Regions from separate parts of the Devosia sp. BK genome, predicted to be linked through region 3. Evidence: predicted binding sites of a transcription regulator. Region 3 holds the regulator's gene; each other region holds the start of a gene.
What was found. The regulator PhoB, encoded in region 3, activates phosphate uptake and scavenging genes when phosphate is short. The targets are predictions, from matches to a motif close to TGTCATNNANCTGTCAT.
Positions count from the first base shown of each region.

Region 1 (7,867 bases), 360 kb from region 3:
CGGGATGAGGGGGATGCTTCAGCGGGAGTGGAGAGGGAGAAACTCACTCCGCAGCCTCCTGCTTCCCCTCAAATTCCGCCCGCATCCGCCGGATCAAATCCAGCTCCGCCTGGAAATCCACATAATGCGGAAGTTTGAGGTGCTCGACGAAGCCCGTCGCCTGCACATTGTCCGAGTGCGAAATGACGAATTCCTCGTCCTGCGCCGGCGCGGTGATATCTTCGCCAAACTCCTTGGCCCGCAGCGCCCGATCGACCAGCGACATGGCCATCGCCTTACGCTCCGCCTGCCCGAACACCAACCCATAGCCGCGCGTAAACTGCGGCGGGATGGTCGCCGAACCCTTGAAATGATTGACCATCTGACACTCGGTCACTCGAACCCGCCCGAGGCTCACCGCAAAACCCAGCTCAGGAATGTCGAATTCGACCTCGACTTCCCCGATGCGGATTTCGCCGACAAAAGGATGCGTCCGGCCATAGCCACGCTGCGTCGAATAGCCGAGCGCCAGCAGAAATCCCTCGTCTCCCCGCGCCAGCGCTTGCAGTCGCAAATCCCTGTTGAGCGGAAAATCAAGCGGCTCCCGCGTCAAATCGCCGACCTCATGCCCCTCGGGCAATTCGCCATCCGGTTCGATCAGCCCCTGCCGCCCGAGCAGATCCGTCACCCGCGGCGCCCGTTCATCCTCGGCCTCGCGAACCGCCGGCACTTCGGCATCCTCGCCCACGATACTGGGGTCCAGCAGCCGGTGCGTATAATCAAACGTTGGCCCGAGCATCTGACCGCCCGGCAGATCCTTGAACGTCGCCGAAATTCGTCGCTCGATCTTCATCGCTCCGGTATCGATCGGCTCCGAATAGCCAAACCGCGGCAATGTCGTGCGATAGGCCCGAACCAGAAAGATCGCCTCGATCAGATCGCCCCGCGCCTGCAACAGCGCCAGCGCCGCGAGTTCCCGGTCATAAAGCGACCCCTCGCCCATGGCCCGGTCCACCGCGAGGCCCAACTGCTCGACAATCTGATCGAGCCGCAGCGCCGGCACCGACCGATCCCCGCGCCGCCGATCCGCCAGCAGGCGATGCGCATTGGCAATGGCTGCCTCGCCACCCTTTACGGCTACGTACATCTCAGGCCTCCACAATTCGGCTGGATCGCGGCAGGCCGATCACCTGCTCACCAGCCACAAGCAAAAGGTCGACCCCGCGCGGAAACAGCTCGCGGTTCTCTCCCCACTGACTGACGAAATCCCCGCTCAGCCCTTCTGGGCTAATCTCAACCATGTCGCGAATGCCCGGCCCGCGCAGCACCAGCGTCGGCCCACCGCTCAACGAGGGCAGTTCGGCGACGATCGTCGTCGAGCGATCGGGATATTCCTGGGTCCCAAGATTGCACTTGGCGAGATCGGGCAGCGCATCGCCACGCGCCACAAAGGCAAAAGTGGCCTTGGCCGGATCGCTGACAATGCTCGCCCCTGTATGAAACCCGACGAACCCGCGCGCGGCTTCCGTATCGAGCGCAGGCGATAACCAGATCGTCGTGTCGTGGTCGCTCAACGTTAGCGTAATGCTACCCAATCCACCCATTTCAGTGCCCGCTACAGGCAGGTGTTGCATTGTCCCCGGGTTCGCCAAGGCATCCAAAACCGCCCGAAACACCACCTGCGCCTCGCGCACCGGCTCGGTGAAACCGGCGCCAAAATCATGGGAAAGCATCAGTTATCCCCCCGCACCATAGTGAAAAAATCGACCCGCGTCGCCGCCGCTTCGTCCCGCCGCGTGGCGTCGCGCTCAGCCCCAAGTGCTTCGAGCGGCGCGATAATTTCCGCGTCCACCCGCGCCGCTTCGCGCTGGCGCAGCGCATCGATAACCGCGATGGCCTCGGCCTTATCGAGGTCGCGGCCCAGGCAATACCCGTGCCCCACTTCCCCGGTTACGATCCGCACACTCGCCCGGCTGACCGTCGCCTCGCCGATATTGAACGGCGCTCCGCCGCCGCCCGCCCGGCCGCGCACCATGACGAGCCCTGTCTCGGGTCCGCGAATGCGCTGATGCTGCGGCTGTTCGCCAAACGCGGCCCAGCGCTCGGCCAGCGCCTTTGCCGGCGCTGCCGCCAGCACATCCAGCGCCCGCTTTCTCGCGCTTTGCTCGGCAGAAATCTCGCTCTTCATGCTTGCCTCGATTTGTCTAATAAACTAGACAACTAATCTCACTAGTTCCGCTCTACGCTTCGTGTGTGAAAGTGCAATGACAAAATTGAAATCGGCACAGGGCGGCGTCGCGCTCTGGCGTCAGATCGCCGATGCGATCCGCCTCGACATCGTCGGCGGCAAGCTCGCCAATGGCGATCGCCTCCCCACCGAAGCCATTCTCGCCGAACGCTTTTCCGCCAACCGCCACACGGTCCGCCGCGCGCTCTCAGTGCTGGCCGAAGAAGGCGTCGTCATCGCTGAACAAGGCCGCGGCACTTTCGTGAAAAGCATCCGCCGCCTCAGCTACCCCATTGGCAAGCGCACCCGATTCCGCGAAGGCCTCAAGGGCCAGGCTAACACCGTTGTCACCAACACCCTGGGCGACCGCATCGACAATGCCAGCGCACAGGTCGCCGAAGCCCTCGGTTTAAAACCCGGCGCCAAGGTCGTGCGGCTCGAAGCCGTTTCGCTCGCCGATGGCGTCCCGCTATCGCGCTCGACCACCTGGCTCGCCTATCGCCAATTTCCAGATTTCGCCGCCCGCCTCACCGAACTCAATTCGATCACCCGCGCCTTCGAAAGCTACGGTTTCCCGGACTATGTCCGCGCCACCACCCGCATCTCCGCCCGCCACGCCGACGTCGAAGAAACCCGGCTTCTGGGCCTCGCCCCCGGCGCCATCGTCTTGGTTTCCGAGGCAGTCAACGCCGACCCCGACGGCAATCCGCTGTCTTACGCGCTCAGTCGGTTTCCGGCGGAACGGATGGAATTGGTCGTGTGAAACTGGGGCTATAGCCCCCAACGCTCCCGACGATCTCGGCGTCATTCCCGCGGAAGCGGGAACCCCTTCTACACAAACAGAGATTCCCGCTTTCGCGGGAATGACACGGTGGAGCCAAAAGCACCGCCCTGAGGAATCTAAGCCCTAACCCCCACCCGCAACAAATCCCTCAGCAGCCCCACAAACTGCTCCCCAGCCACATCCAGCGCGCCCGAATTATCAATCCGCACCGTGCTCGCTGGCAGTCTCACCGCGACGCTCCGGTCCATCCGCCGCCGGATCTCCCCGGCATCTTCGCGCCCGCGCCCGGCCAGCCGCTTCGCAACCACTTCCGGCTCCGCCCAGACCTCGACCACCAGCGCCGTCGGATAGCGCCGCAACAGGTCCGGGATCACCGCCCGCGAGAGGTTGGCAACAACCACCTGCCCCTCGCCAAGATTCCGATCGAGCGACACCGGCAGCCCGTAATGCAGCCCATGCGCCTCCCAGCTCAGCGCAAATTCACCGCGGCTTTCCGCTGCCAGGAACTCAGCCTCGGAGAGGCTGTCATGATCCTCGCTGCCGCCATCGGCCGGCCGTGTCACCACGCGCCTTACGGTGCTGATCTCGTCGCCCAGCCGCTCGCGCGCAAAGTTCATCACGCTGTCCTTGCCAGCGCCACTCGAGCCCACGACGGCGACAATAGTTCCGGTCATATAACCCGCCGTCCCTGCCGCCACACGGTCATGACGATCGGAATGCCCTCTTCGACGCGCACATGGACGAGGTCCGCGCGCTTACCCACGGCAATCTCGCCGCGATCATCGAGCCCCGCCGCGTCCGCCGGGCGCTTGGTCACGAAGCCGATCGCTTCCGGCAAACTTATCCCCGGCACCTCTTCGGCAAGGCAAAATGCCGATTGCAGCATCGAGAAGGGAATATAGTCGGACGATAAAATATCGAGGAGCCCCGCCGCCGCCAGATCGCGTGCCGAAACATTGCCCGAATGCGATCCGCCGCGCACCACATTAGGCCCGCCCATCAGGATGGCCATGCCCGCATCGCGCGAAGCCTGCGCGGCTTCAAACGTCGTCGGAAACTCGGCAATGCGAATGCCCAGCGCCACGGCCTCGTCCACATGCGCCTTGGTCGCATCGTCGTGGCTTGCCAGCGCAATGCCCCGCTCCGCGCTCAGCGCCGCGAGCGCCTTGCGATGCTTGTCCGAATAAGTCCCTGATTCATATGAGCGTCGCGCGATGAACTCGGCGAGCTCATTGTCCGTCATCTTCAGCTTGCCCTGATAATAGACCTTATAGGCATCCGGGCTCGCAAACTGCCGCTGCCCCGGCGCATGGTCCATCAGCGAGGCTAGCCGCACCAACGGATGGTCCATGATCTGCTCGAAACTTTCGAGGCAATCCGGCGCCGAAACCTCGCAGCGGAGGTGGATCAGGTGATCCGCCCGCAGCCGCCCGGCATTGACGCCCGCCGTCACCGCATCAGCCAAAATCCGCAGCTCCACCGCGCCCATATCGGCATGCTCGTCGATCCCGACACGAATGGCATCGAACACAGTGGTGATGCCGGAAGCCGCGATCTGCGCATCATGCGCCTGCACCGCCGCCACCGGATGCCACCGCACTTTCGGCCGCGGCGCATAATGCGTCTCCAGGTGGTCGGTGTGCAGTTCCACCAGCCCCGGAATGAGATAATCGCCGTTCAGATCCGTGCCGCGCCGGCTCGCCGAACCGATATCGGTGATGACCCCGCCCGCGATTTCGACCGCGCCTTCGTGGATGCCATCGGCAAGAACGATACGAGCATTACTCAATACTGTGGCGTCTAGGGCGTGCATGGCGGGCCAATCGAAAAGGGAAAAGTGGCGCTGCGATAGAGCAAAACTGTGACACCGAAACGACAAGCGGAAAACCGCTGAAATCTCGGCATTGCAACGTTTTTATCGCGCGCTCGCCATAGTTTTTCGCTATCGCTACCCGTCAATTGAATCACAGCGTCCCATTGAAAAAGTCTGCCCATGCCCCGTATTGCCAAGCTCGACCGCCTGCTCGCCGTGCTCCGCGAGCGCATCTTCCAGCGCTCCGGCATCTTCGTGCCGCTCAAGCACCGGCAGGCGGAAAATGGCGAACGCAACCTCGCTGCATTGGAGGACCGCAGCGGCTGGACCGACGTCGACCAGAACCTCGTCTGGGGCGAGCCCGATGGCTATTACTGGTTCGGCGGCTCCGTCACCCTGCCTCAGGAAATGGCGGGCAAACCCGTCTTCGGTCGCGTCGAAGCCCAGTTCGGCTCAGTCATGGGCCGCAGCGATCCGCAGCTTCTCGTCCGCCTCAATGGCAAGATCGCCAGCGGCGGCGACGGCAATCACCGTGAATTCCGCATCACCTCCAAAGCCACCGGCGGCGAAACCATCGACATCCTCATCGAGGCCGGCACGATCGAAAACCGTCGCCAACTCGGCTTTGCCGTCGAACTGGTCACGCTCGATCGCCTCGCCGAAATCGTCTACTACGACCTAAAGGTCCCGCTCGACGTCGCCCGGCTCCTCAAGCCCGACGATGCCCGCCGCGCCCGCCTCCTCCGCCATATCGATGACGCCATCGACCTCATCGACCTGCGCCCCGGCAATCCCGAACGTTTCACCGCGAGCCTGGAAGCCGCACGCACCCGCGCCGACGCCCTCTACGCCGAGGCCGACGCCGATGCCATGCCCGAGATCGTCGCCACCGGCCACACCCATATCGACGTCGCCTGGCTCTGGCGCGTGCGCGAAACCCGCCAGAAAATGGCGCGTTCCATGGCCAATGCCCTCTCGCTGATGGACGAATATGACGACTACCGCTTCATGTATAATCAGGGCGTGCTGCTCGATTATCTCGAAGAGGACTATCCCGAGCTGTTCACCCGCATCGAAAGTCAGGTCGAAGCCGGCCGCTTCGAGATCGAAGGTGCGCTCTGGCTCGAACCCGACGTCGTCATCGCCTCGGGCGAAAGCCTCGTCCGCCACATCATCAAGGGCGTTAGATATCATCAGGAAAAATTCGGCGTGACGCCGAAAATCGTCTGGCTCCCGGACACTTTTGGCTATACTGCCGCCCTGCCCCAGCTCATGGCCCTTTCCGGCCTTGAAGTTTTCATCACCCACAAGATGAGCTGGAACGACACCAACCGCATGCCGCACGAAATCTTCTTCTGGCAGGGTTTGGACGGCACCAAGGTTCCGGCCTATTTCCTCACGACCCAGCGTTACGAATACGATGGGATCAACACCACCTACTGCCCCGATCTCGTGCCCAGCCACGTCATGGGCACTTGGAAGCGCTTTAGCCAGCAGGGCCTCCACGACGAACTGTTCCTCGTCTATGGCCACGGCGATGGCGGCGGCGGCCCCACCCGCGGCATGCTCGAAAATGTCCGCCGCATGGAGCGCGGCATTCCCGGCTGCCCCAAGATCAAACACGAGCCCATGGCGCCCTATTTCAAGCGCCTCGTCGAGCGCATGAACCGCGAGCCCGAAGCTTTCCCCAGCTGGGTCGGCGAGCTCTATCTTGAATATCACCGCGGCACGCTAACCTCTGTCGCCAAGAACAAGCGCAACAATCGCCTCGCCGAACAGACGCTCCACGATCTCGAGGTTCTCGCCGTCCTCGCGAGCCGGCATGGCATCGCCTACCCCAAGGACACGCTGGAGCGGCTCTGGAAGACGGTCCTCCTCAACCAGTTCCACGACATCCTTCCCGGAACCTCGATCGGCTTCGTCTACGAAGACAGCGACCGCGACTACGCCGCCTTCTTCGCCGAAGCCGCAGCCCTTCGCGACCAACTCGCCGCGCCCCTCGCGACAGCCGGCACCTACACGGTCCTCAATTCCACGAGCCTTACGCGCACTGATCTGCTGACGCTGCCCGCCGGCACATCGGCCATCGCCGTCTCCGGTGAGACCATTACGGCCCAAACCATCACCCGCGCCGACGGCTCAACCGAAACCGTAGCTCCCTCCGCCGGTTTCGCGCCCCTCTCCGCCACTGCCCTGACCTTTACAGAGACAACGGCTTCCGCTCCCGAAACCACGCTCTCCGTCTCCCCGACCCATCTCGAGAACACCGCCCTCCGCGCCACCTTCAACACCCGCGGCCAGCTCACCTCCCTCTTCGACAAAATCCGCAATCGCGAAGCCATCCAGCCCGGCAAGCTCGGAAACACCTTTGTCGCCCATCGCGATATCCCGATCGATTTCGACGCCTGGGACATCGATGATTATGTCGAAGACCAGTCCTGGCCGGTCGACACCCTGGTCTCGGCCGAAGTCGTCGAAACCGGCCCCTGGCGCGCCGCAATCCGCTTCGAGTGGACCTATGAGAATTCCCGCATCGTCCAGGTGATCTCGCTCGCCGCCGACGCCGCCCAGCTCGAATTCGACACCATGATCGATTGGCACGAGCATCAGACGCTCCTCAAGACCGGCTTCCCGCTTGCCATCCGCACCGATGCCAGCCGCGCCGAAACCCAGTTCGGCCACCTCACCCGCCCCACCCATGCCAATACGTCGTGGGATAAAGCACGCTTCGAAACCTCGATGCACCGCTGGGTCGATCTCAGCGAGGCCGGCTTCGGCGTCGCCGCGCTCAACGATTGCAAATATGGCTATGACGCCAAGGGCTCGACACTGCGCCTGACCCTGGTCAAATCCCCGGTCTTCCCCTGGCCCGAAGCCGACCAAGGCGAGCATCGCCTTCGCTACGCGCTCCTCGTCCACGCCGGCGATCTGCAAGTGGTCCACAACGCCGCGACCACCTTCAACCAGCCCCTGCGCCTCCTCGCCGGCTCATCCTCCGCCGCACCCACCCTCAGCGCCCTTGCAACTCTCTCTAGCGACCAGATCGCCATCGAAACCGTCAAGC
Region 1 covers NZ_JAIMBX010000001.1:229,266-237,132, reverse strand. Annotated here, with positions in the region: gene DevBK_RS01070 (carbon-phosphorus lyase complex subunit PhnI) at 44-1,126, opposite strand; gene phnH (phosphonate C-P lyase system protein PhnH) at 1,128-1,712, opposite strand; gene phnG (phosphonate C-P lyase system protein PhnG) at 1,712-2,167, opposite strand; gene phnF (phosphonate metabolism transcriptional regulator PhnF) at 2,244-2,969, shown strand; gene phnN (phosphonate metabolism protein/1,5-bisphosphokinase (PRPP-forming) PhnN) at 3,107-3,664, opposite strand; gene DevBK_RS01045 (alpha-D-ribose 1-methylphosphonate 5-triphosphate diphosphatase) at 3,661-4,803, opposite strand; gene DevBK_RS01040 (alpha-mannosidase) at 4,984-7,867, shown strand, end outside.
Region 1: the regulator PhoB is predicted to act here: its motif matches at 4,852-4,868, upstream of DevBK_RS01045 (alpha-D-ribose 1-methylphosphonate 5-triphosphate diphosphatase).

Region 2 (7,867 bases), on a different contig from region 3:
GAAGGCCAATCGCAGAGATCGCGTCATTGAGCTCATCGCGCGAATGAACCGCGCGATAGGGCGCGACCGGAATATTCTTCGAGGCCAGAAAGCTCTTCTCGGCCAGCCGATCCTGCGAGATCGCCAAAGCATTGGCGCCTGGCCGCAGCGGCTTCAAACTCGCGAGAATTTCGGCTGTTTCTGCCGGCACATTCTCGAATTCATAGGTGATGACATCGACTGCTGTCGCGAAGGCCCTCAGCGCTGCTGCATCGTCATATGCCGCCACGGTCTTCAAGGGCGTCACATCAAAGGCGGGGCTTTGCGGATCGGGGCAATAAATGTGGCTCTTGAGCCCAAGCTTTGCCGCCGCGAGGGCCAGCATCCGGCCCAGCTGACCGCCGCCCAAAATGCCGATGGTGGCGCCGGGGCGCAGTGCCGCAAAAGTGTCTGCCAAGAGTTCTACTCGAGATCGGAGGGGAAATGCGGCACGGCCTTGGCCTGCCGTTCGCGATGCGCGTCGAGCCGGTCGGCCAATTCGTCATCATTGAGGGCCAGAACGGCCGCAGCCAAGAGAGCGGCATTGATCGCGCCCGGCTCGCCGATGGCGAGCGTGCCGACGGGAATGCCGCCAGGCATCTGCACGATGGAATAAAGGCTATCGAGCCCGCTGAGTGCCTTGGAGCGCACCGGCACACCGAAGACGGGCAGCGGCGTCATCGCGGCGATCATGCCCGGCAGATGCGCGGCGCCGCCAGCCCCGGCGATGATGATCTTGATGCCTTCGGCGCGGGCATTGGTGGCAAAATCCACCAGCCGCTCGGGCGTCCGATGCGCCGAGACGATCCGCGCCTCATATTCGATTTCAAGGGATTCGAGCGTTTCGGCGGCAAGACGCATGGTCGGCCAGTCCGATTGACTGCCCATGACGATGGCCACAGGTGGCTTGAGCATGGCGGTGTCTCCCCTGCCGCTCCGCAAAAAACGCATCTAACTCAAAATCGGGGACCGCTCAAGCCGGGGAGGGGCGCTCTGCGACTTTTCAGGCGATGATATCGGGCAGTAAAATGTTTTCGAGCTGGGTAATACGGTCTTTCAGCGCCAGTTTGCGCTTCTTGAGCCGCTGCACGAGCATTTTGTCGGAAAATTGCGACTGCGTCAGCGTGTGGATCGCCGCGTCGAGATCCGCATGCTCCTGCCGCTTTGTCGCCAGTTCCAGCCCGAGTTGGGCCTCTTGTTCCTTGCTGAGCTGCAGCATGACCGGAAAACCCTGCTCCCACTCACCTTTGGTTAACGCATCACACCTTGTTTTGCATCTGATTTCGATGAGCTGCCCATCTGTGCTCGACAAACCATGAAAGATTTGTGACCATGGTCCTCGTCCACGATGTCTAAGGAGTTGTCTATGACTACTGAAGGCCACATCGCAGCGCTGGAGCGGCGCCACCAGGAACTGGACCGGCAGATTCAGGCAGAGATGCAGAATCGCCAATATGACGACCTGATGGTTTCCACGCTGAAGCGAAAAAAGCTCGAAGTAAAAGACGAACTGTCGCGTTATTCCGAAGCGCAGCATTAATCGGTCGGACGACCATCTATCACTGAATTCTGAGGGTCACGGATTTTCCGCGGCCCTTTTTATTTGGGCATGGCAACACCTTCGCGATGTTTGGCGCCCGCCAAAGCGAAGCCGAAATATTTAGGATTAACACCCTCTTAAGGCCGTTTCTTCATTGTCTTCCCAAAACGGCACACCCGATTCGTGCCTTTTGCCCGCAATCAGCTTTGGGATAGGCATGACGCGCGTTCTTGTGGTCGATGACGATCCGGTCCAACTCCGGCTTACTGCCGAAATTGCCAATCGAGCCGGCTTCAAGCCATTGACGGCGACGGGGGGCGAGCAAGCCCTCGCTATTCTGCGCGACGATCGCAAGATCGGCGCGATGATCCTCGATCTCGTCATGCCCGATCTCGACGGCATGGGGGTTATGTCGGTGATGCGGGCCGAGGGACTCACCACGCCGGTGATCATCCAGACGGCCAATGCCTCGCTCGAAACTGTCATCTCGGCCATGCGCCAGGGCGCCGCCGACTATTTCGTCAAACCCGTTTCGCCCGAGCGCCTTATCATCTCGCTGCGCAATGCGATGAAGCTCGATACGCTCGAAGCGGCTATCCGCTCCGACACGGCCAAGCGCAGTGGCACGCTGACCCAATCGGACATGATCGCGACGGCACCAGCCATGGCCCGCGTGTTGACGCTTTCGGGCAAGGCGGCGAAAAGCCCGATCCCTGTGCTCATCGAGGGCGAAACCGGCGTCGGCAAGGAAATGGTCGCGCGCATCATTCAGGGCATGTCCGACCGGGCGGGAAAACCGTTCGTCACCGTCAATTGCGGCGCCATCCCGCCCAATCTCGTTGAATCCATGCTCTTCGGGCACAAGAAGGGGGCCTTTACCGGCGCCATTGCCGACCAGACGGGCAAATTTGCCGAAGCCCATGGCGGGACGCTGTTCCTCGATGAAGTGGGCGAATTGCCGCTCGAAACGCAGGTCAAACTGCTCCGCGCCTTGCAGGAGGGCGAGATCGAACCGGTCGGCGCGGCGCGGTCAGAGCGTGTCAATGTGCGGGTGATATCGGCCACCAATCGGCGTCTCCTCAACCTCGCCAAATCGGGCGAATTCCGCGAGGACCTGTTTTACCGGCTCAATGTTTTCCCGATCTATGTGCCGCCGTTGCGCGAGCGTATGGAAGACCTGCAAAATCTTACGACGCATTTCGTCGCTCGCCTTTCGGCGGAAGCCGGCAAGCGCGTCGTTGGCGTGACGCCCAAGGCGCTCGATCTGCTCGCCTCCTACGATTGGCCGGGCAATGTCCGCCAGCTTGAAAACGCCATCTATCGCGCCATCGTCCTTGCTGACTCGGCCTTTCTTGAGCCCGAGGATTTTCCGCAGATTCTCGCGCAAGCTGCCGGCCGCGACGAGGCTTATCGCGCGACCGAGCGCGCCCCGGTCTTGGCGGCGCCCATTCATATCGATACCGCTCCGGCTCGGCCGCGACCTGAGCCCGAAATCGAGCCGATGCAGGATCGCTTCCTCAGTTCGGCAGGGGATCTGCGTGCGCTTGGCGATATCGAGCGCGAGGCTATCGCCTTTGCCATCGACTATCACGGCGGCCGCATGTCGCGGGTCGCAAGGGCGCTGGGGATCGGCCGCTCGACGCTTTACCGCAAGCTCCACGAATACGGCATGGCCGAGGGGCTGATCAGCGACGCGGCTTAGGCGGGAAAGCGCTGCAAGGCCGCGTTGCAAAACGCCGCCTTGCGCATAACGCCCCCGTTCTTTAGAGACCGCCCTAAATCGTAACGCATAGTCGTCCTCATGGTGAGGTGCGGAGCGCAGCGTAGCCTCGAACCACGAGGACGCGGCACGCGCTCCTTGAACCACACCCTCGTCCTTCGAGGCTTGCCTCCGGCAAGCACCTCAGGATGAGGACTACTAAATTTCAAGGGCTCCCCATGATCCGCCTCGAAAGCATCGGCAAGCAGAACGGCAAGCAGATCGTCTTTATCGAGGCATCGGCAACGCTGCTCAAGGGCGAAAAGATCGGTCTTGTCGGGCCCAATGGCGCGGGCAAAACGACGCTTTTCCGCATGATCACCGGAGAAGAGCAGCCCGATGAGGGCCAGGTTTCGGTCGAGCGCGGCACGACCATCGGCTATTTCAGCCAGGATGTTGGCGAAATGAGCGGGGTCAGCGCGGTTGCGGCCGTCATGGACGGCGCCGGCCCGGTCAGTGAAATTGTCAGGGAAATGCGCGCGCTCGAAGCCGATATGGGTGATCCCGATAAGGCCGACGAGATGGACGCCATCATCGAGCGCTATGGGGAAATCCAGCACCAGTTCGAAGAGCTCGACGGCTATTCGCTCGATGGCCGCGCGCGCGAAGTGCTCGATGGCCTCGGCTTTTCGCAGGAAATGATGGATGGCGATGTCGGCGCGCTGTCGGGTGGCTGGAAGATGCGCGTGGCGCTTGCCAAGATCCTTCTCATGCGCCCCGATGCGCTACTGCTCGACGAACCCTCGAACCACCTCGATCTCGAAAGCCTGATCTGGCTCGAAGAGTTTTTGCAGAATTATCAGGGCGCTCTCTTCATGACCTCGCACGACCGCGAATTCATGAACCGGATCTGCACGAAAATCGTCGAGATCGACGCCGGCGCGCTGACGACCTATTCGGGCAATTACGAATTCTATCAGCAGCAGCGGGCGCTGGCCGAAAAGAACCAGCAGGCCCAGTTCGAGCGGCAGCAGGCGATGCTCGCCAAGGAACTCGATTTCATCGCGCGCTTCAAGGCGCGCGCCAGTCATGCGGCGCAGGTGCAGAGCCGGGTGAAAAAGCTCGACAAGATCGACCGTGTCGAGCCGCCCAAGCGCCGGCAGACTGTCGATTTCGAATTCCGCCCGGCACCGCGCTCGGGCGAAGACGTGGCGCTTCTGAAGGGCGTGTCGAAAAGCTATGGCTCGCGCTCGATTTATGACGGGCTCGATTTCCACGTCCGCCGTCGCGAACGCTGGGCGATCATGGGCATCAACGGCGCGGGCAAGTCGACGCTGCTGAAACTCGTTACCGGCACCACCGATCCAGATGACGGGTCGGTCTCTCGCGGTCCGTCGGTGAAGATGGCCTATTTTGCCCAGCACGCCATGGATGTGCTCGATGGCGACCTGACCGTCTTCGGCCAGCTCGAATATTCGTTCCCACAGGCAGGCCAGGCTCCGCTGCGTGCGCTGGCCGGCGCCTTCGGCTTTTCAGGCGACGATATCGAAAAGAAGTGTCGCGTGCTTTCGGGCGGCGAAAAGGCGCGTCTCGTCATGGCGATGATGCTGTTCGATCCACCGAATTTTCTGGTGCTCGACGAGCCGACCAACCACCTCGATATCGCGACCAAGGAAATGCTGATCACGGCGCTGAGCAATTATGAGGGCACCATGCTCTTCGTCAGCCACGATCGCCATTTCCTCGCCGCGCTCTCCAATCGCGTGCTGGAGCTGACGCCCGAAGGCGTGCACGTCTATGGCGGTGGCTATACCGAATATGTCGCCTCGACCGGCCGCGAGGCACCCGGTCTCCATAGCTGAGGCGCGACGCTAGCGCTGCACGGCCGAGCGGGTGCGCCTCAAGTCGGCGCTGGCGAGGGCGATGGCCAGCAGCGCCAAAGCCGGCATGAGGATGACGAGCGCGCTGCGGGCTTCGGGGAAGAGCAGCGTGCCGGCAAGCGAGGCGAGGAAACCGCCGCCCATCTGAAAGAAGCCGGTCAATGCTCCCGCTGAACCGGCAATTTCGCCAAAGCCTGACATGGCGGCGGCGGTGGCGCTGGGGCTGATGCAGGCAAGCGACAGCATCCAGAATCCCACGGGGACCATGACAGCCAGAACCTCATTGGGCCAGATGCGCGGGGCTATGGCGTAGCCAAGGCCCGAGAGCCCGATGAGCACCAGACCGATGGCGACCAGTTGCCAGCCATCGACGCGCTTGGCGAGGCGCGCGGCAATGAGATTGCCGGTGATGAACGAGCCCGTCTGGATCAGCATGGCCATGGCGAACTGGAAGGGCGTGAGGCCGATCTGATCGATGAGCACGAAGGGCAGGAGCGCGGCGGAGGCGTAAAAGCCACCAAAGGCGGCCGCCAGCGTACCGGCGGGGAGTAGAAAGGCCGGGGCGCGGAGGAGGCGTCGATAATTGCCGAGGATTGTGCGCGGATTGAGCGGGACGCGCCGGTTGGCAGGGAGCGTTTCGCGTGCGGAAAAGCCCAGAAGCGCGATAATGGCGAGGCCGAAGCCGCCCATGACGACGAACATCAGGTGCCATGAGCCGATCGCAAGAAGCGCTGTGCCGAGTGTCGGGGCGATGGCCGGGGCGACGGTGAGAACGAGGTTGATCAGGGTGAGGATGCCGATGGCTTCGCGGCCGATGAAGAGATCGCGGACCATGGCGCGCGACAGCGCTACGCCTGCCGAGACGCCGAACCCCTGGAGGATGCGGCCGATGAGCAGCATTTCAAGGTTTTGCGCCGAGGTGCAGACCAGTGCGCCCAGCACGTAGATAGCAAAGAAGGCAATGCCGACCATGCGCCGGCCATAACGGTCGGACAGCGGGCCGCAGATCAATTGGGCCAGGGCAAAGGCGGCGAAATAAACAGTGAGCGTCAGCTTGCCGCCAGCGTCGGTCGTACCGAGATCGATGACCATTCCGGGCAAAGCAGGCGCATAGAGCGTCAGGCTCAGGGGGCCGGTCGCGACCATGAGGCCGCCGATGATGGCGGTGCGGCGGCCGGACATGGCGCCCGATGCGGATGAGACGGTCAGCGGACGGCTCCGGCGCGGGTGAAGAAAGCCTTTGCCTTGGCCCAGATGCCGGCATCCCACAGATCGGAATGATCGGCGCCCGGGACGATCCAAAGTTCGTCCTTATTGGGGACGAGATCATAGAGCCGTTCGCCATTCGATACGTCGATGGTGCGATCGGCGGTGCCGTGGCCGATGAAAACCGGCTCCGTGACATTGGCGATCCACTGATCGGAATGGAACTGATCGAGCATGACGAGGCTGACCGGCAGGAAGGGGTAGCGCTCGGCGGCGACGCCGACAGCGGAGAGGAAGGGCGTTTCAAGAAGCAGAGCGAGCGCATCCCTCTGGCTCGCGACATAGGTCGAGGGGCCCGTGCCAAGCGAGCGGCCCCAGATGACAAGCGGGAAGCCTTGCTTCTGCGCCCAATCGAAGGCAGCGATGGAATCATCGAGGATGCCGGCTTCGCTGATCGAACCGGGCGAGGCAGGGAAACCGCGGTAGTCAAAAGCGAGGAAGCCGTAGCCCTCGGCGGCAAAGGTCTGGTAGCGCTCGTGCTCAGCCGAGAAGCTTTCAGAATTGCCTTTGTAGTAGATGATCAGCGGCTTGCCGGGCGATGGCGCCTTGTACCAGCCATTGACGACGGAGCCAGCCACCGGAATGGCGACGTTTTGGGCGCCGGGAATGCCGGCTTCGGCGAGGGTGGTTACCTCGCCGAACGGATTGTACTGCAGGGCGCGCTGGTTGACATACATGTAACCGACAATGCCGAGATAGGCGATGACGACGAGCCCCACCAGGGCCAGAAGAGCAAGACGTAGGCGCTTCACCGATGCGATCCTCAAATCATTCGGGTCAGCTATAGCGTCTCGCCGATCTCAAATCTCGGAAATTGTCTTCTCAAGGGCCTGGGCGAAGACCTCGTCAGGCTGCGCACCCGAAAGGGCGTATTTTTCGCCAAAGACGAAGAACGGCACGCCGCGAATACCCTGCTGGGAGGCGGAGGTGGCGAGCTGTTCGGTGGTTGCCAGCTCATTGGCGTCGTTCATCGCGTCGAGCGCATCGCCGCGATCCCAGCCGAATTCGGCGGCGATATCGGCGAGGATATTGTCGTCGTTGATCTGGCGGTGATCGAGGAAATAGGCCTCGGCAATGGCATTGGCCAATTCGTGCTGGTTGCCATTGGGTTTGGAGAGCCGCGTGATGGTGTGCGCCTTGGCCGTGTTGAACATGCGCGGCTGCTTGGAGAGATCGAGCGTGATGCCGGCCTTGGCGGCTTCGCTTTCAACCCGCTCCCACATTTCCTTGGGGTCGCGACCGTATTTTTGCTTGAGCATCTCGCCGACATCGACGCCTTCGGGCGGAACTGTCGGATCGAGATAGAAGGGATGGTTTTCGACGACCACATCGACATCGTCGGGGACATTGGCGAGGGCGGCATCGAGACGGGCCGAGCCGACAAGGCACCAAGGGCAAACGACATCGGTGAAGAGGTCAATCTTGAGCGTGCGAGCCATGGTTCGCTCCAAAATGAAAGGTGCC
Region 2 covers NZ_JAIMBX010000003.1:51,684-59,550, forward strand. Annotated here, with positions in the region: gene DevBK_RS15825 (5-(carboxyamino)imidazole ribonucleotide synthase) at 1-436, opposite strand, end outside; gene purE (5-(carboxyamino)imidazole ribonucleotide mutase) at 442-933, opposite strand; gene DevBK_RS15835 (YdcH family protein) at 1,022-1,237, opposite strand; gene DevBK_RS15840 (YdcH family protein) at 1,385-1,558, shown strand; gene DevBK_RS15845 (sigma-54-dependent transcriptional regulator) at 1,776-3,260, shown strand; gene DevBK_RS15850 (ABC-F family ATP-binding cassette domain-containing protein) at 3,497-5,119, shown strand; gene DevBK_RS15855 (multidrug effflux MFS transporter) at 5,129-6,319, opposite strand; gene DevBK_RS15860 (alpha/beta hydrolase) at 6,343-7,155, opposite strand; gene DevBK_RS15865 (DsbA family oxidoreductase) at 7,204-7,842, opposite strand.
Region 2: the regulator PhoB is predicted to act here: its motif matches at 1,334-1,350, upstream of DevBK_RS15840 (YdcH family protein).

Region 3 (7,867 bases):
GCGTGGCTCTTGAGTGCCTCGGCCACCGCGAGCTCTGCCATTGTCAGGGCCGCAGCGCGGGTTCGCGCAGCGGCGATAAAACGGCCGTTGTGGCAGAACGTGGCGCCGGGAACACCGGATGCCTTTTCCAGATCCTCATTGACGAGGCCAGCCCAGGCGGCAGGCAGATCGGCACGAAGCTCGAAGCCTTCGCCGCGACGGATGCCTGTTAGGCACCAATCCTTATCGCGCGGATGGACGACGAAGAGCAGATGGTCGGCGCCGGCTTTTTCGATGGCCGGGCGGAACGGCATGCCCATGGGCAATTCCAGAACGCGGCCGGGCCCGGTGGCCTCAATGGCGGCAAGAACTACGCTTTCGGCGCGGAGCTTTGCGGCTGCGCGCTTGACGCCGGCTTCAACGAAGCTGCGCGCAACGGCAAGCGCCTGCATGAAGGCCTTTTCGTCAGCATCGGTATCGGTGTCGTCGAAATCGGGCTTCAGGGTTTCGAGCAGCGAAGAGAGCGACAGGCCGGCGAGGGGGCCCGACGGGCTCTGCGCGCCATTATCGACGAGATCGATCGGCAGAACGAAACTGCCGTCAAAGCTCTCGTGGATGCTGTCCACATGGTTTGCCGGGGTGCCGAGGGCGGCGATGTAGTCGCGCCCAAAGTGCTTCCAGACGAGACCGAAGGAGCTGTAGGGCTGGCCATCGTCGCGGAGGGGCGCCCCGCGCTGGTGATGATCGAAAATATTGGCCGCTGGATCATAGGCACCGCCGACATCGTAGATGATGCGATCGGGGGCTGGGGCGATCCAATCCGGAGCGCGGGTGCGCACGACGCTGGCCTCGGGAAAGAGGCGCGTGAGGATGACGCTCGAGAGCAGTTCATCGGCATGAAATCCGCCAGAATGGGTGACGAGGAACTGGACAGACATGCCGGTTTGCCTTGCTTTCGAACGGTAAGGAAGCGTTAGCCTCAGCTAGCCTGCTTCGGGTGTTTGGCGCAATGGTATCAAGCCCATAAGCCTTGCATTAACTGGTCTGACCTTAGGTTGAAAGAGAGGCGGAGGCGAATCCGCTTGGGCGGCGTTACAGGCCGCAAAGTGTTTCTGCCGGGGAGTTTTATGGTCAGCCTCAATTGGGTGACGACGTCGGGTTTTGCCATTCTGGCAATCCTTTGCGTCTGCGTTTTCCTCGGCATGCGACGCATGCCTTCTTTGGCATGGCTTGTCGCGACCGCTGTAATCGCGACGATCGAGACCGTTTTTCTGGCCAATGCACAATTTGAGACCGTAAGCTCCAATGCCGTCGCCGTGCTGACGCCACTGGCCTATATCTGCTTTGGCGAGGCCATTCGCGCGGCGCTTGGGCAGCGGAGCCGGAACTGGTGGCTCTATGGCGCTGTGGCTGTGTTCACTCTTGCAGCTGTATCGCTGAAGCTGGCCGATGTGCCGTTCAGCTATCGGACGCCGGTGTTTCAGATCGCTTGTGCGCTGGCGCTTTGGGACGGCATCTATCGGCTGGCCAAGTTGCCGACGCGCAGCTTTATCGATCACGGCCTGATCGGGGTGGTCGGCGGGCTGTTCGCCATCTTCATTTTCAGGGCGGTGACCTATCCGTTCATCTACGGGCCGGACGTCGCCTATGCGGTCATTCGTGCGGGCGATATCGAGCGGGCGACGCTCATGCTCTCGGCATTGCTGTCGGCTGTAGCTATTCTTTTGACGCTCGCGCGGATCATCAATGGCGTCATCGTGGCTTATCGGCGGCGCTCGGAGCTCGACAGCCTCACGGGGCTTTTGAACCACCAGGCGTTTCATCAATTGGCGAGCGTCGCCGGCAAGACCGGTGGCAGCGTGATTTTCTGCGATATCGATCATTTCAAATCGATCAATGACCGGTTCGGCCATTCGGCGGGCGACAAGGCGCTGTGCGCCTTTGCCGAGCTGTTGCGCTTGAGCGGTTATCAGACCGGGCGTCTGGGTGGCGAGGAATTTGCCGTGCTGGTGCCGGGCGGGTCGATCGCGGTGGCGATGATCGAGGCTGATCGGCTGCGCAAGAAATTCAGTGACCTGCGGCATGCCAATATGCCGGGCGATCTGCGGATTACGGCGAGCTTCGGCATTGCCGAATATGAAGCAGGCGCGGAGCCGCGGCAGGCGTTTTCGAAGGCGGACGCGGCGCTTTATGCGGCCAAGTCAAGCGGCCGCAATCGCGTGAGCGTGCATCAGGCCGAGTCAGTCAAGAGCGCTGCAGCCTAGGCTGGCTGGCCGAAGCGCTCGTCGAAGGCGTAGCCGGCGCCGCGGACAGTGCGGATCGGATCGCTTTCGCGGCCGCGATTGATGGCGCGGCGGAGGCGGCCGATATGGACGTCGACGGTGCGCTCATCGACATAGACGTCATTGCCCCAGACGCCATCGAGAAGCTGCTCGCGCGAATAGACGCGGCCGGGATGGCGCATGAGATATTCGAGGAGGCGGTATTCGGTCGGGCCCAAGTGCACGTCGCGGGTGGAGCGGCGGACGCGATGGGTGGTACGGTCGAGTTCGAGATCGCCGACCTTGAGCGCTGCCGTCACGAGGTTCGGATTGGCGCGACGGAGGAGGGCGTGGATGCGGGCGACCAGTTCGGGGACCGAGAAGGGCTTTACGACATAGTCGTCGGCGCCGGTCGAAAGGCCGCGAACGCGCTCTTCTTCTTCGCCGCGAGCGGTGAGCATAATGATGGGGATGCGCTGGGTTTCTTCGCGGGCGCGGAGACGCCGGCAGAGTTCGATGCCTGAAATCTCGGGCAGCATCCAATCGAGCAGGATCAGATCCGGCAGCTTGTCCTGAATGGCGAGCTGGGCTTCGTCGCCGGTTTCGGCGGTGACGACGCGAAAGCCTTCGGCTTCGAGATTATAGCGCAAGAGGATGGCGATATCGCCCTCGTCTTCGACAACGAGAATGGTCGCGGGCATAGGCGTGCTCCATCGATCGGCCTCAACGTCTGGCCGAAAGTCATGGTTCTTGTGGTTTACCCCCACCCGGCCTCCCCCTGAAAGAGGGGGAGGGGAAGGAAGGGTTTACGCTTTGATCTGCGTGCGGTGCAGTTCCTGGACGTCGGCCGTGAGTTGCTTGCCGGTTTGCAGGTAGTAGGCGCGTTCGGCGATGTTGGTCGCGTGGTCGCCGATGCGCTCGAGGTTTTTGGCGCAGAAGAGGAGATGCGTGCAGGTGGTGATGTTGCGCGGATCTTCCAGCATGTAGGTCAAGAGTTCGCGGAAGAGCGAGGTGTGCATGGCGTCGACTTCGTCGTCGCGGTTGCAGACTTCGACGGCGGCTGCCGCATCGCGATTGGCATAGGCGTCGAGGGAGTCCTTGAGCTGACGGAGGACAAGGGCGGTCATGTTCTTGACGCCATTGTAGAAGGTCGGCTGCAGGTTGATGCCTTCGAGTTTCAGCGAACGGCGAGCCAGTTGCTTGGCCATGTCGCCGACGCGTTCGAGATCGTTGGCGACGTGAACGGCGGTGATGACCGATCTCAGGTCGCTCGCCATCGGCTGGCGGCGGGCGATCAGGGAGACGGCCATTTCGTCGATCTTGCGCTGCATGTCGTCGATGCGCTGGTCGGCGATGATGGTGAGGTCGGCCAGCTCGCGATCGAGCTTGAGAAGGGCCTTGGTGCCGTTCTCGATGGCGACTTCGACCTGGCCGCCCATTTCGGCAATGGTCTGGGCCAGGGTGTTGAGCTCGTCGGTGAAGGACGAGACGATGTGGTCGGACGTGCTGTTATTGGTGGGCATGATGTTGGCTCCTCGTTCCGCGATCAGCCGATGCGGCCCATGATGTAGTCCTGGGTCTGCTTGTTCACCGGATTGGTGAAGATGTCTTCGGTCTGACCCTGTTCGATCAGATTGCCCAGATGGAAGAAGGCGGTGCGCTGGCTGACGCGGGCGGCCTGCTGCATCGAGTGGGTCACGATGACGATGGTGTAGTTTTCGCGCAGTTCGTCGATCAGCTCTTCGATGACGGCGGTGGCGATCGGGTCGAGGGCCGAGCAGGGCTCGTCCATCAGGATCACTTCGGGGCCAACGGCGATGGCGCGCGCGATGCAAAGACGCTGTTGCTGGCCGCCGGAGAGGCCGGTGCCGGGCTCGGCCAGACGATCCTTCACTTCTTCGAAGAGGCCGGCCTTGCGGAGCGATGACACGACGATTTCGTCGAGATCGGTCTTGTTACGGGCGAGGCCATGGATGCGCGGGCCATAGGCGACGTTGTCGTAGATCGACTTGGGGAAGGGATTGGGCTTCTGGAAGACCATGCCGATGCGGGCGCGCAGTTCGACCACGTCCAGATCCTGGGCATAGATGTCCTCGCCATCGAGCTTGATAGTGCCGCCGACCTTGGCGCCTTCGATGGTGTCGTTCATGCGATTGATGCAGCGCAGGAAGGTCGACTTGCCGCAGCCCGATGGCCCGATGAAGGCGGTGACGGCGCGGTCAGGAATGTCGATCGAAATGCCGTGCAGGGCTTGCTTGGCGCCATAGTGGACGGTGACGTCGCGGGCGGTCAGGCGGATAGGGCGGTCAAGCACGTCAGTCGGGTTCATAGCGGAGTCCAGGTTCTGGGAGGTCTTCTTTACCTTGCCGGCAAGCATATCCATTTGGATCACACTCCTTAAGCGCGCTTTTCAAGGCGGGAGCGGAGATAGATCGCCACGCCGTTGAGCAGGATCATTACCCCAAGCAGCACCATGATGGCGGCTGCGGTGCGGGGCTCGAAGAAATTGCGGTTTTCATTGCCCTGCCAGAGATAGATCTGGACGGGAAGGGCGGCGGCCTGATCGAGCGGGGTTGCGGGGACCGACGCAACGAAGGCCTTCATGCCGATGAGCAGCAGTGGGGCGGTTTCACCGAGGGCATGGGCGACGCCGAGAATGGTAGCCGTCAGGATCGAGGGGAAGGTCACCGGCAGGACGTGGTGGAACACCATCTGCGTTTTCGAGGCACCCATGCCGAGCGCTGCCTGGCGGAGGGCCGGGGAAACGCCCATCAGCGCGCCACGGGTGGCGATGATGATGGTGGGAAGGGTCATCAGCGTCAGCACCAGGCCGCCAACGAGCGGGGCGGAGATCGGCAGGTGGAACCAGTTGATGAACACCGCGGCGCCGAGGAGGCCGAAGACGATCGAGGGGACGGCCGCGAGGTTGTTGATGTTGACCTCGATGAGATCGGTGAGGCGCGATTTTGGCGCGAACTCTTCGAGATAGATGGCCGCGGCAACGCCGATCGGAACGGCGAGGACGACAACGATCAGCATCATCCAGAGCGTGCCGACAAAGGCGCCGAGGAGACCAGCGGACGCAGGCGCCGAGCGGCTATCGACATTGGTGAAGATCGACCAAGCAAAACCATTGGTGATGGTGCCGTTTTCTTCGAAGATGTCGATCAGGCCACGGGTTGGCGCCGAAAGCTGCTGTTGGGTATCACCGAGCGAGCGATCGATATTGCCCTTCACCCAATTGGCCGTATTGGCCGAGGCGAGCACGTCGACTTCGACGGTCTGGCCGAGGAGCGAGGGATCGCTGACGAACTTTTCGCGAATGGCGTGGCGGGCATTGGTCTCGGGGATCGCGAGTAGTTCGCGGCTCGTAATGTCGTAGCCTTCCGGTAGCGCCTTGCGAAGCGAGGCTTCGACAATGGTGTTCCAGTTGAGGAGCGCCACTTCGCGCTGCCACTTGAGGCTTGCCGCATTGAACTCGGCTTCCGAGGCGAAATCGGCACGGGCAGGGGCCGGGCCAACGTCGATCACAGCCGGATCATAGGTGACGGCCAGGTGGACGTTGGACTGGATGAAGGCCGGGATGCCCTTGCGGAACACATCGACGAACAGCAGGGCCACGAAGCCAAGGGCAAGAGCGATGGCGGCGATGCCAAGGCCGCGGAAGATTTGCTCATTCAGGTGACGGCGGCGGAGGCCGGACCGGACAAGCTTGCGGCGATCGGCGCTGGCGCTGGAGGACGTCTGAATATCGGTAGCCATTTTATTCGTACTGCTCCCGGAAGCGGCGCACGATGTAGAGCGCGAAGATGTTGAGGCAGAGGGTCACGACGAAGAGCGTCAGGCCCAGAGCAAAGCCGACCAGGGACTGCGGGCCGGTGAAATCGGTATCGCCGGTGAGCTGGTTGACGATCGAGACTGTGATGGTCGAGACGGGCTCGAGCGGATTGCCGCGAAGGATGGGCGCGTTACCGGCCGCAAGCACCACGATCATGGTTTCGCCGATGGCGCGGCTGACGGCGAGAAGGAAGGCGCCGACGATGCCGGGAAGGGCGGCGGGCAAGAGGACGTTGCGGATCGTCTCGGACTGCGTCGCGCCAAGGCCATAGGCACCATCGCGCAGGGTGCGCGGCACCTGGTTGAGGATGTCATCGGAAAGGGACGAGACAAAGGGGATGATCATGATGCCCATGACCACGCCCGCCGTGAGCGCCGAAGTGGCGCTGACCTGGAGGCCGATCGCATTGCCGACATCGCGGAGGAAGGGACCGACCGTGACGAGGGCGAAGAAGCCGAAGACGATTGTCGGAATACCGGCGAGGATTTCGATCAGGGGCTTGGCGACGGCGCGGAGCGATTTTGGGGCATATTGGCTGAGATAGATGGCAGCCATCAGGCCGACCGGAACGGCGACCAGCATGGCGATGGCCGTGATCATCAGCGTGCCCGACAGCAGCGGCAGGAGGCCATACTGACCGTGATTGGTGCCGCCAGCATTGTTGGGGGCCCAGACAGTGCCGAAGAAGAAGTCGATGGGGTTGATGAAGGTGAAGAACTTGAACGCTTCGGTAACGAGCGAGGCGACGATGCCGACCGTGGTCAGAATGGCAACAGCCGAGCAGGCGAGGAGCAGGATATTGACCGCGCGCTCAACCTGATTGCGAGCGCGGAGGCGCGCCGTGATCTGGGAGCGGGCATAGAGGAGGCCTGCGCCGCCCGCCACGATGGCCAGGATCAGCGAACCGGCAAAGGTGATGAAATTGAACGAGCGCAGCGCATCGCCGGCGGCCTGTTCGTATGGGGCCAGTTCACCGGTGACGCCATAGCCGGAGGCCAGGGAATTGACGCGGTTGATGGCATTGTTGAGGCCCATCTGATCGAGCGACATTACTGTGTCGGTTGGGATCAGAGAGACAGTGTAATTGCGGGTGATATCGCCGCCGAACCAGGCCCAGAGCAGCACGACTGCAAGCGCGGGCAGCATGGCCCAAAGGGCGGTGAAGGTGCCGTGATATTGCGGGCGGGAGTGAACGGTCACGCCATTGGTCGTGACGAGGTTGCGGCTCCTCGACCAGCCGGTCTGATAGGATATGCCTAGGATGACGAGCAGTACGCCGGCTACGACCAGAGCATTCATCGATGCGCTCCCGCGGGAAAACGAAAGAACGGGCCGCACCGGGAAGGTGCGGCCCGCAATGGTCTCTTACTGAGCAGCGCCAGCTTCGAAAGAAGCGAGGACTTCAGCAGTCTTGTCAGCCGGCTGCGGGATCAGGCCAGCAGCTTCAAGGATGCCGCCTTCGCCCGAAACGCCTTCGGAGAGGAAGAACTGAACGTAGTCTTCGATGCCCGGGATGGTGCCGATGTGCTGGCCCTTGACGTAGAAGAACAGCGGGCGCGAGACGGGGTATTCGCCGTCAGCAACGGTTTCCTTGGAGGGGGTGACGCCGTTCACGGTCGCAACCTTGAGCGAGTCGGTGTTCTGTTCGTAGAACGAGAGACCGAAGACGCCGACGGTGTTCGGGTCCGAGTTCAGGCGAGCCAGGGTCTCGGTGTAGTCGCCCGAGATTTCGATGACGACGTCCTGACGGAAGGTGGTTTCAGCGGCCTTGATTTCGTCTTCGGAAAGA
Region 3 covers NZ_JAIMBX010000001.1:592,485-600,351, forward strand. Annotated here, with positions in the region: gene DevBK_RS02875 (MYG1 family protein) at 1-917, opposite strand, end outside; gene DevBK_RS02880 (GGDEF domain-containing protein) at 1,107-2,243, shown strand; gene phoB (phosphate regulon transcriptional regulator PhoB) at 2,240-2,941, opposite strand; gene phoU (phosphate signaling complex protein PhoU) at 3,047-3,763, opposite strand; gene pstB (phosphate ABC transporter ATP-binding protein PstB) at 3,787-4,569, opposite strand; gene pstA (phosphate ABC transporter permease PstA) at 4,638-6,002, opposite strand; gene pstC (phosphate ABC transporter permease subunit PstC) at 6,004-7,377, opposite strand; gene DevBK_RS02910 (substrate-binding domain-containing protein) at 7,444-7,867, opposite strand, start outside.

Region 4 (7,867 bases), on a different contig from region 3:
AGCGGACAGAAAAGCCCGGCGCCCCTTTATGGTCTAACGATGGACTGGGGCAAAGCCCCAATTATTTGCAGGCCGCGTCGATGGCATTGACGGCAGCGGTCGCACCGGAGAGCGAATAGGTATCGACCGTATTGGTTCCACGCTGGCTCGTGCCGCGCACCGTCATGGTGCTGCCAGCTTTGAAGGCGGACACAAAACCTGCCTCGTCGCCGGTCGAAGCGAGCCAGGCGGCCGAACCTTCGGTGACCATCGGATAGGATTTGGAATCGACCGCGACGCTGGCATTGGCGCTGGTCGGATTGAATGGGTAGCCGATCAAGGTCTGCACTTCGTTCTTCGTGCCGAGGCCCTTGCGGTGAATGATCATGAAGTGGATCGGGTCGCGATTGGCGCCCGCAGGTTCCGATTTGCTCGGGGTCGCCGAAACATAGCAGATCTGGCCGCTTGCATCGGTTGCCTGCCAGGCGGTCCATGAATTGAACGTACCCAGCTCCGTGGCCTGCTGCGCCTGGGCGGCGGCTGCAAATGTCACGAATGCACCTACCGCGAGCCCAAATGCGAGGCCACCGGTCTTTGTCTTCATTGCCAATTCTTCCTCTTTTCGCTGCCAGTTTGCGGGGGATGCGTCCGCCCAGCATGCCGCAAACATGGTTACCAAGCCGTCAAGCGGGGCGCTTGTGTGCGGCTTTTGCCTCAAATGCTCGGTAATCGCGGCGGCAATTTGGCATGGATGGGGCATGCGCCCCCGCTTTGAACCGAGAGGGTTAAAAGAGGGCTAACGCTTGCGTGAGGAGAGCGGATTTATGCTGCGAGGGGATAGGTTTGCTCAACCACATAGGGCCCGCCGCCGACCGAATCCCGGCTCGAAAAGAGAACGAAGCGCGGTACTGCAAATGTCAGCGGCTCGAACCGTCCCGCCTCGGCAATATAGCGCGCGACCTCTTCGGCACTCGTGCCGCGCAAGCGAGCGAGCGTCACATGAGGCACGAATTTGCGCCCTTCGGCTGGTAGCCCAGCGCGCTGGAGCATGCGCTCCTGGGCCGATTGGAGCCGGCTCAAAGCTTCGCTCGGCTCGACGCCGACATAGAGCGCGCGGGGCTTATCGCCGCCAAACGTGCCCAAATGCGTGAGGCGAATGGGAAAGCGCAGGCTTTCGCTCAGGTAATCGAGATTGTCGGCCGCATCATTGGCGGTCTGATTATCGACATCGCCGATAAAGCGCAGCGTGATGTGATAATTATCGGGATCGATCCAGCGGGCGCCGGTGAGGCCACCACGCTTGAGCGAGAGCGCAAAGCCGATATCGGGCGGGATCTCGAGGCCGGTAAAAAGCCGGGGCATGGCAAGTCTCCCTGGCGGGCAACTACATCAATGATAGGCTCGCCGAAAAACTACATGCAGGGTCCGGCAAGCGACTTGAGCCTAGCACAATCAGGTCATCGAACCAGTCCCGATGTCGCAGGCGGGCATTTTGCCTTGTAAATCAAAAGGGCCGACGCCATATTTGCAATCAAGTGGCAAGTGCCAATTGCCCCCGGCGGTTTGGAGACCGCGATTTTCCAAGTGAAAGGGAATGAGAATGGCTGAATATGACCGTCAGACCCTCGGTGCGCGGGCCGGCTCGGCCGCGGCCATCGACGAGGGCCTACGCAGCTACATGCTGCGCGTTTACAATTACATGGGCCTCGGCCTCGTCGTCACCGGCGTTGCTGCCTACTTTGCGGCTGCTGCCGCCATCACCACCGATCCCAACGCCGCCGTTGGCGAACTCGCCAATGGGCAGCTCGTCACCCAGTGGGGTGCGCTGCTCTATGCCAGCCCGCTGCAGTGGGTCGTGATGCTTGCGCCTCTCGCCTTCGTGCTGGTGCTGAGCTTTGGTATCAACAAGCTGAGCGTTACCGCGGCACAGGGCGTGTTCTGGGCCTTCGCGGCCGTCATGGGCCTCTCGCTGTCGTCGATCTTCCTCGTTTATACCGATGCGTCGATCGCCAAGGTGTTCTTCATCACTGCCGCTACCTTCGGCGCGATGAGCCTTTATGGCTACACCACCAAGCGTGACCTCACCGGCATGGGCAACTTCCTGATGATGGGCCTGATCGGTATCATCATCGCCTCGATCGTCAATATCTTCATGCAGTCCTCGATGATGGAATTCATCATCTCGGTTGTTGGCGTGCTGATCTTCACGGGCCTGACCGCCTATGACACGCAGAAGATCAAGGAAAGCTACTCGTCCGCCTACGGCGCCGAGGCGATGGCCAAGAATGCCATCATGGGTGCCCTGTCGCTTTACCTCGACTTCATCAACCTCTTCATGATGCTCCTCCGCCTCTTCGGCAATCGCGAGTAATCAGCAGGTTCCTTGATCGAACAATCAAGGAAAATGGTTGGACGAAAATTCGGACCGCAGCTTACAAAGGCTGCGGTCCTTTTCTTTGTGCACGCTCATGTCCGATTTCACTCTTCGCCCCTTCGCCTGGTCCGACGTTCCCGCCATTACCCGTATTTACCGGCACTATGTCGACCACACCGCCATCACCTTCGATACCGAAGCGCCGGGCGAGGAGGCGATCGCCGAAAAATATGCGGGGCTTTTGAAGCTCGGGCATCCGGTGATCATCGCCGAGGGCGCGGAAAAAGTGCTCGGCTATGCCTATGCGAGCTTTTATCGCCCTCGCGCCGCCTATCGGTTTACCTGCGAAGATTCGCTCTATCTCGACCCTGCGGAAACCGGCAAGGGCCTGGGCAAGGCCATGCTGACCGAACTGCTGGCGCAATCGAAAGCGCATGGTTTCAAGCAGATGTTAGCGGTGATCACGGCTGACACGGCCAATTCGATCGCTATCCACGAAAAGTTCGGCTTTGAGCGCGTGGGCTACTACAAATCCGTCGGTCTCAAATTCGACCGCTGGCACGATATCGTGCATTTGCAGAAGGCGCTCTGACGCGATTATCACCCCGTCTGAAGACGGGATGACAGCGGCTGATTTGTCTGGATTGGGGCTGGTCCTACCCGACGGATGAATTAGCGTCCGCCGTCGCCTACCCGGCTCGTCCGGGTGGTCCAAGGGGAGGCGGGATGGATTGCCCGGACAAGCCGGGCAATGACGGTGGAGCCGGGATTAAAGAGTGCTTGTTTCAGGCGCTGCTTAAGGGGCTAGCCAGACGCAGTTAAAAGCTTCCGCATCGGGTAGCCGTTGACGGTGCGGCTCGTGGCTTGCGGACCATTCTCGAGCCAGCCGGCGCTGCGATAGAAGCGCCGTGCGGTTTCTGTAGCTTCGAGATGGCCTTCCTCAAAACCGAGGGCCAGAAGTTCCTGCTCCAACCGATGCAGCAGTGCCTTGCTGACGCCGCGGAAGCGCGCAGTGGGGGCGACGTAGTTGAGACCGATCTTGCCGCTGGTATCCACGGCGCCGACGGCGGCAATCTCGCCGTCAAGTTCAGCGACGAAGACGCGTAGGTCCGGGTTGGCCACGGTTTTCGCAACACCCGCTTCGGACTTGTTGGCCGTCCAGGCGGCGAGCGCCTTTTCGTCGTCCCGGTGATCGGTAACGCAGAGTTCGGTGATCGAGTCGATAAGGACGCGGCTCATCGCCGGCACGTCAGCCAGTATGGCGCGGCGGATGTTTATGTTCATCCAACCACGGCGAGATCGGGATCGAGCACGCGCAAGACCTGGCTCAGGTCATGGCCACGCTTGAGGATCCGGCCCTGCTGGTTGGTGATCAGATATTGGCCCTGCTTGGCGCGGAGTTTTGGATTTTTCTCGACCACATAAAGCGGGCGTTCGGAGACGCGGGCGTAGATGGAGAAAAGCGCGCGATCTTTCAAAAAGTCCATGGCGTAGTCGCGCCACTCCCCTGCCCCGACCTTGCGGCCATAGACGGCCAGGATCTGCATCAGTTCGCGGCGGTCAAAGGCAACGATGGGTTGAACGGGACGAGCGGGCTGGTTGGCGGGCTCACCGACATGCACCAGCGACAAGCCGGCTTCATTTGGCTGACGACCCTGCACGGGACCTCCGGGGGTTATGTCATCGCTCATGCGCGCCGCGACCTCAAGAAGTCGCTCAGTGCGCATTCGCTTTCTCTTTAGCGCCTGTCTGCCCCCTGAAACCGGTACCCACTTTCAGGAGACAGGCTGTAGTCATGTTGTCACAATCTCAGGCCATGGCAAGGGGCTTCAAAAACCCAATTTCAGCCATGATTCGTCCTTTGTGGCGCCCCATTGGCCCGGCATGTTTCAACCATTGCCTCCAGCGGCTGGCAATCGGACCGACCGAGCCCCCAAACTAAGACGTTCGGTTGCCAGCCTCCTTAACTGACCTGTCAGTCACGCCTGCTCCATGCCCCCGGAGCAGGCGTTTCTTTTTGTGCCGGTGTCTTCTGGGATCAGGGCTCGTAAGCGGCGGCAGCGAGGATGGAGCCCGGCATACCGCCACGCTCCTGCTGCACGACGATGGCAATGCCGGTATTGGCGTCACCCAAAACTTCGCCGAGCGGGATTTTCAGCTCCGCGCCGCTTTCGCTTTCCCACATGCCCAAAACCTGACGGCCGGTGACGACCTGGGTATAGACCATGGACTTGCCGGCATTGTCGCCGGTTTCGATCTTGACGTCGGCGCGGTTCTTGAAGGTCACGAGCCAGACGACGGCATCGGAGAGATCGGCCTTGGGCGGCACGGCGACCTTGAGCATATCGCCGCTCAGGGTCAGATCAACGGCCAGCGGCAGCGAGGCGCGCTCGACAGCCTGTTGCACATCATGCCGACGCGAACCCACGACGGCCTTGGCGCCATTGACGACCATTTGCGGGGTATAGATGCGCGAGGAGCCCCAGCTTTTGGCATAGGCCCGCTGGCGATCGGAAAACGCTTCCTGCGCAAACGTGTCCTTCCAGCCGACATAGTCCCAATAGTCGACATGGTAGGCGAGCGCGACGACATCGTCGCGATCGGCCAGCGCCGTCAGCATGGCATCGGCTGGCGGACAGGAGGAACAGCCTTGGCTGGTAAAAAGCTCGACCACCGCCTTGGGCGTAATATGCAGCGTTTCCGCCATGGCGGAGCTGGAAAAAACGACATGGGCGACGAGGGCCAGGAGAAGGCCGGAGAGGGGACGAGCGATCATGGGCAAGGTTGTAGGCTGAGGCGATCAAGCCTGCCTAGTCAAAACCGGGTGAGACGGCAGAGATTCTTGGCTCAAAAGTAAATGGCGGCCTTGCGGGCCGCCATTTGAAACCGTGTCGTACCCGTGCTTTACCCGGCGACGAGGCTGCGCAGCACATAATGCAGGATGCCGCCATTCTTGAAATAATCGAGTTCGTTGGCGGTATCGATGCGGCAACGGGTTTCGACATTGAGCACCGAGCCATCGGCACGGGTGATCTTGACGGTGACCGTGGCGCGCGGCTCGATGGTTTCGACACCGGCGATATCGACGGTTTCGGTGCCATCAAGGCCAAGGGTCTGCCAGCTTTCGCCTTCCTTGAACTGCAGCGGGATGACGCCCATGCCGACGAGGTTCGAGCGGTGGATACGTTCAAAGCTCTGCGCGATGACGGCCTTGACGCCGAGCAGGTTGGTGCCCTTGGCGGCCCAGTCACGCGAGGAGCCGGTGCCGTATTCCTTGCCGGCAAAGATCACAAGCGGGGTGTTCTTCGCCTGATAGGCCATGGCGGCGTCATAGATGGCCATCTGCGAGCCATCCGGACCCTTGGTGTAGCCGCCTTCGACGCCATCGAGCATCATGTTCTTGATGCGGATATTGGCAAAGGTGCCGCGCATCATGACTTCATGATTGCCGCGACGGGCGCCATAGGAGTTGAAGTCCTTGGGCGCAACCTGGCGTTCGATCAGATACTTGCCCGCTGGAGTGCCCGACTTGAACGAACCGGCCGGAGAGATGTGGTCGGTGGTGATCGAGTCAAGGAAGAGCGCGAGCACGCGGGCCGAGACCACGTCGGTGACGGGCTTGGGCTCCATGGTGAGTTCTTCGAAATATGGCGGGTTCTGCACATAGGTCGAGGAGCTGTTCCAGCCATAGGTCTCGCTGCCTTCGACAGCGATGCCCTGCCAGTGCTCGTCGCCCTTGAAGACGTCCGAGTAGCGCTTGCGGAACATGTCGGCATTGACGTGCTGGCGGACGATCTCGGCGATCTCGTGGTTCGAGGGCCAGATATCCTTGAGATAGACCGGCTGACCGTTCGAGCCGGTGCCGAGCGGTTCGGTGGTGATGTCGACATTGAGCGTGCCGAGGAGCGCATAGGCAACGACCAGCGGCGGGGACGCGAGGTAGTTGGCGCGCACGTCGGGGTTCACGCGGCCTTCAAAATTGCGGTTGCCCGAGAGGACCGAGGCGGCAACGAGCTTGTTCTCGTTAATCGTGTCGGAAATCGGCTGCGGGAGGGGACCCGAATTGCCGATGCAGGTGGTGCAGCCATAGCCGACGAGATTGAAGCCGATGGCATCGAGATCAGCCTGGAGGCCGGCGGCGGTCAGGTAATCGGTGACGACCTGCGAGCCGGGGGCGAGCGAAGTCTTGACCCATGGCTTGGAATTGAGGCCAAGGGCGCGCGCCTTGCGGGCAACGAGACCGGCAGCGACGAGAACCGATGGGTTGGACGTGTTGGTGCACGAGGTGATGGCGGCGATGACGACCGAGCCGTCGCCGACTTCGAAATCTTCACCCTTGACCGGGAACTGCGCGCCCGGAGCGACATCGCCACGACCGGCAGCCAGATCCGGCAGGGCCTTGGCGAAGGAGGGGGTCACGTCCTTGAGGGCGACGCGATCCTGTGGACGCTTCGGGCCGGAAAGGGAGGGAACGACCGTCGAGAGGTCGAGTTCGAGGGTCGAGGTGAAGGTCGGGTCCTCGGTTTCCGTCGTGCGGAACATGCCCTGAGCCTTGGAATAGGCTTCGACGAGCGCGACGCGATCGGCATCGCGGCCGGTCGTCGAGAGGAATTTGAGCGTATCGGCATCGACCGGGAAATAGCCGCAGGTCGCGCCATATTCGGGGGCCATATTGGCGATGGTCGCCTGGTCTTCGAGGCTGAGGTAATCAAGGCCCGGGCCATAGAATTCGACGAACTTGCCGACGACGCCCTTCTTGCGCAGCATTTCGGTGACCGTCAGCACGAGGTCGGTCGCGGTGATGCCTTCATTGATCTTGCCGGTCAGCTTGAAGCCGACGACTTCGGGGATCAGCATGGTGATCGGCTGGCCAAGCATGGCGGCCTCAGCTTCGATGCCGCCGACGCCCCAGCCGAGAACGGCCATGCCGTTGACCATGGTCGTGTGCGAGTCGGTGCCGACGAGCGTATCGGGATAGGCGACGGTTTCGCCGTCTTCGTCCTTGGTCCAGACGGTCTGGGCCAGATATTCGAGGTTCACCTGGTGGCAGATGCCGGTGCCGGGAGGAACGACACGGAAATTGTCGAAGGCCGACTGGCCCCAACGCAGGAACTCGTAGCGTTCGCCATTGCGCTCATATTCGAGCTCGACATTCTGCTCGAAGGCGAGCGGGGTGCCGAAATTGTCGACCATGACCGAGTGGTCGATGACGAGATCGACGGGCACAAGCGGATTGATCTTCTGCGGATTGGCGCCGAGCTTGGCGGTCGCGTCGCGCATGGCGGCGAGATCGACGACGGCGGGAACGCCGGTAAAGTCCTGCATGAGGACGCGGGCCGGGCGATACTGGATTTCGTATTCGGACGTGCGGCTGACGAGCCATTCGGCGATGGCGAGGATGTCTTCCTTCTTCACCGTCCGGTTGTCTTCAAAGCGGAGAAGGTTTTCGAGCACCACCTTCATCGAGCCGGGGAGCTTGGAAACGCCCTGCAAACCGTTCTTTTCGGCTTCGGC
Region 4 covers NZ_JAIMBX010000002.1:289,549-297,415, forward strand. Annotated here, with positions in the region: gene DevBK_RS13320 (invasion associated locus B family protein) at 62-583, opposite strand; gene thpR (RNA 2',3'-cyclic phosphodiesterase) at 802-1,341, opposite strand; gene DevBK_RS13330 (Bax inhibitor-1/YccA family protein) at 1,580-2,350, shown strand; gene DevBK_RS13335 (N-acetyltransferase family protein) at 2,448-2,945, shown strand; gene DevBK_RS13340 (GNAT family N-acetyltransferase) at 3,158-3,637, opposite strand; gene DevBK_RS13345 (DUF2794 domain-containing protein) at 3,634-4,044, opposite strand; gene DevBK_RS13350 (DUF1223 domain-containing protein) at 4,392-5,129, opposite strand; gene acnA (aconitate hydratase AcnA) at 5,258-7,867, opposite strand, start outside.
Region 4: the regulator PhoB is predicted to act here: its motif matches at 4,142-4,158, upstream of DevBK_RS13345 (DUF2794 domain-containing protein).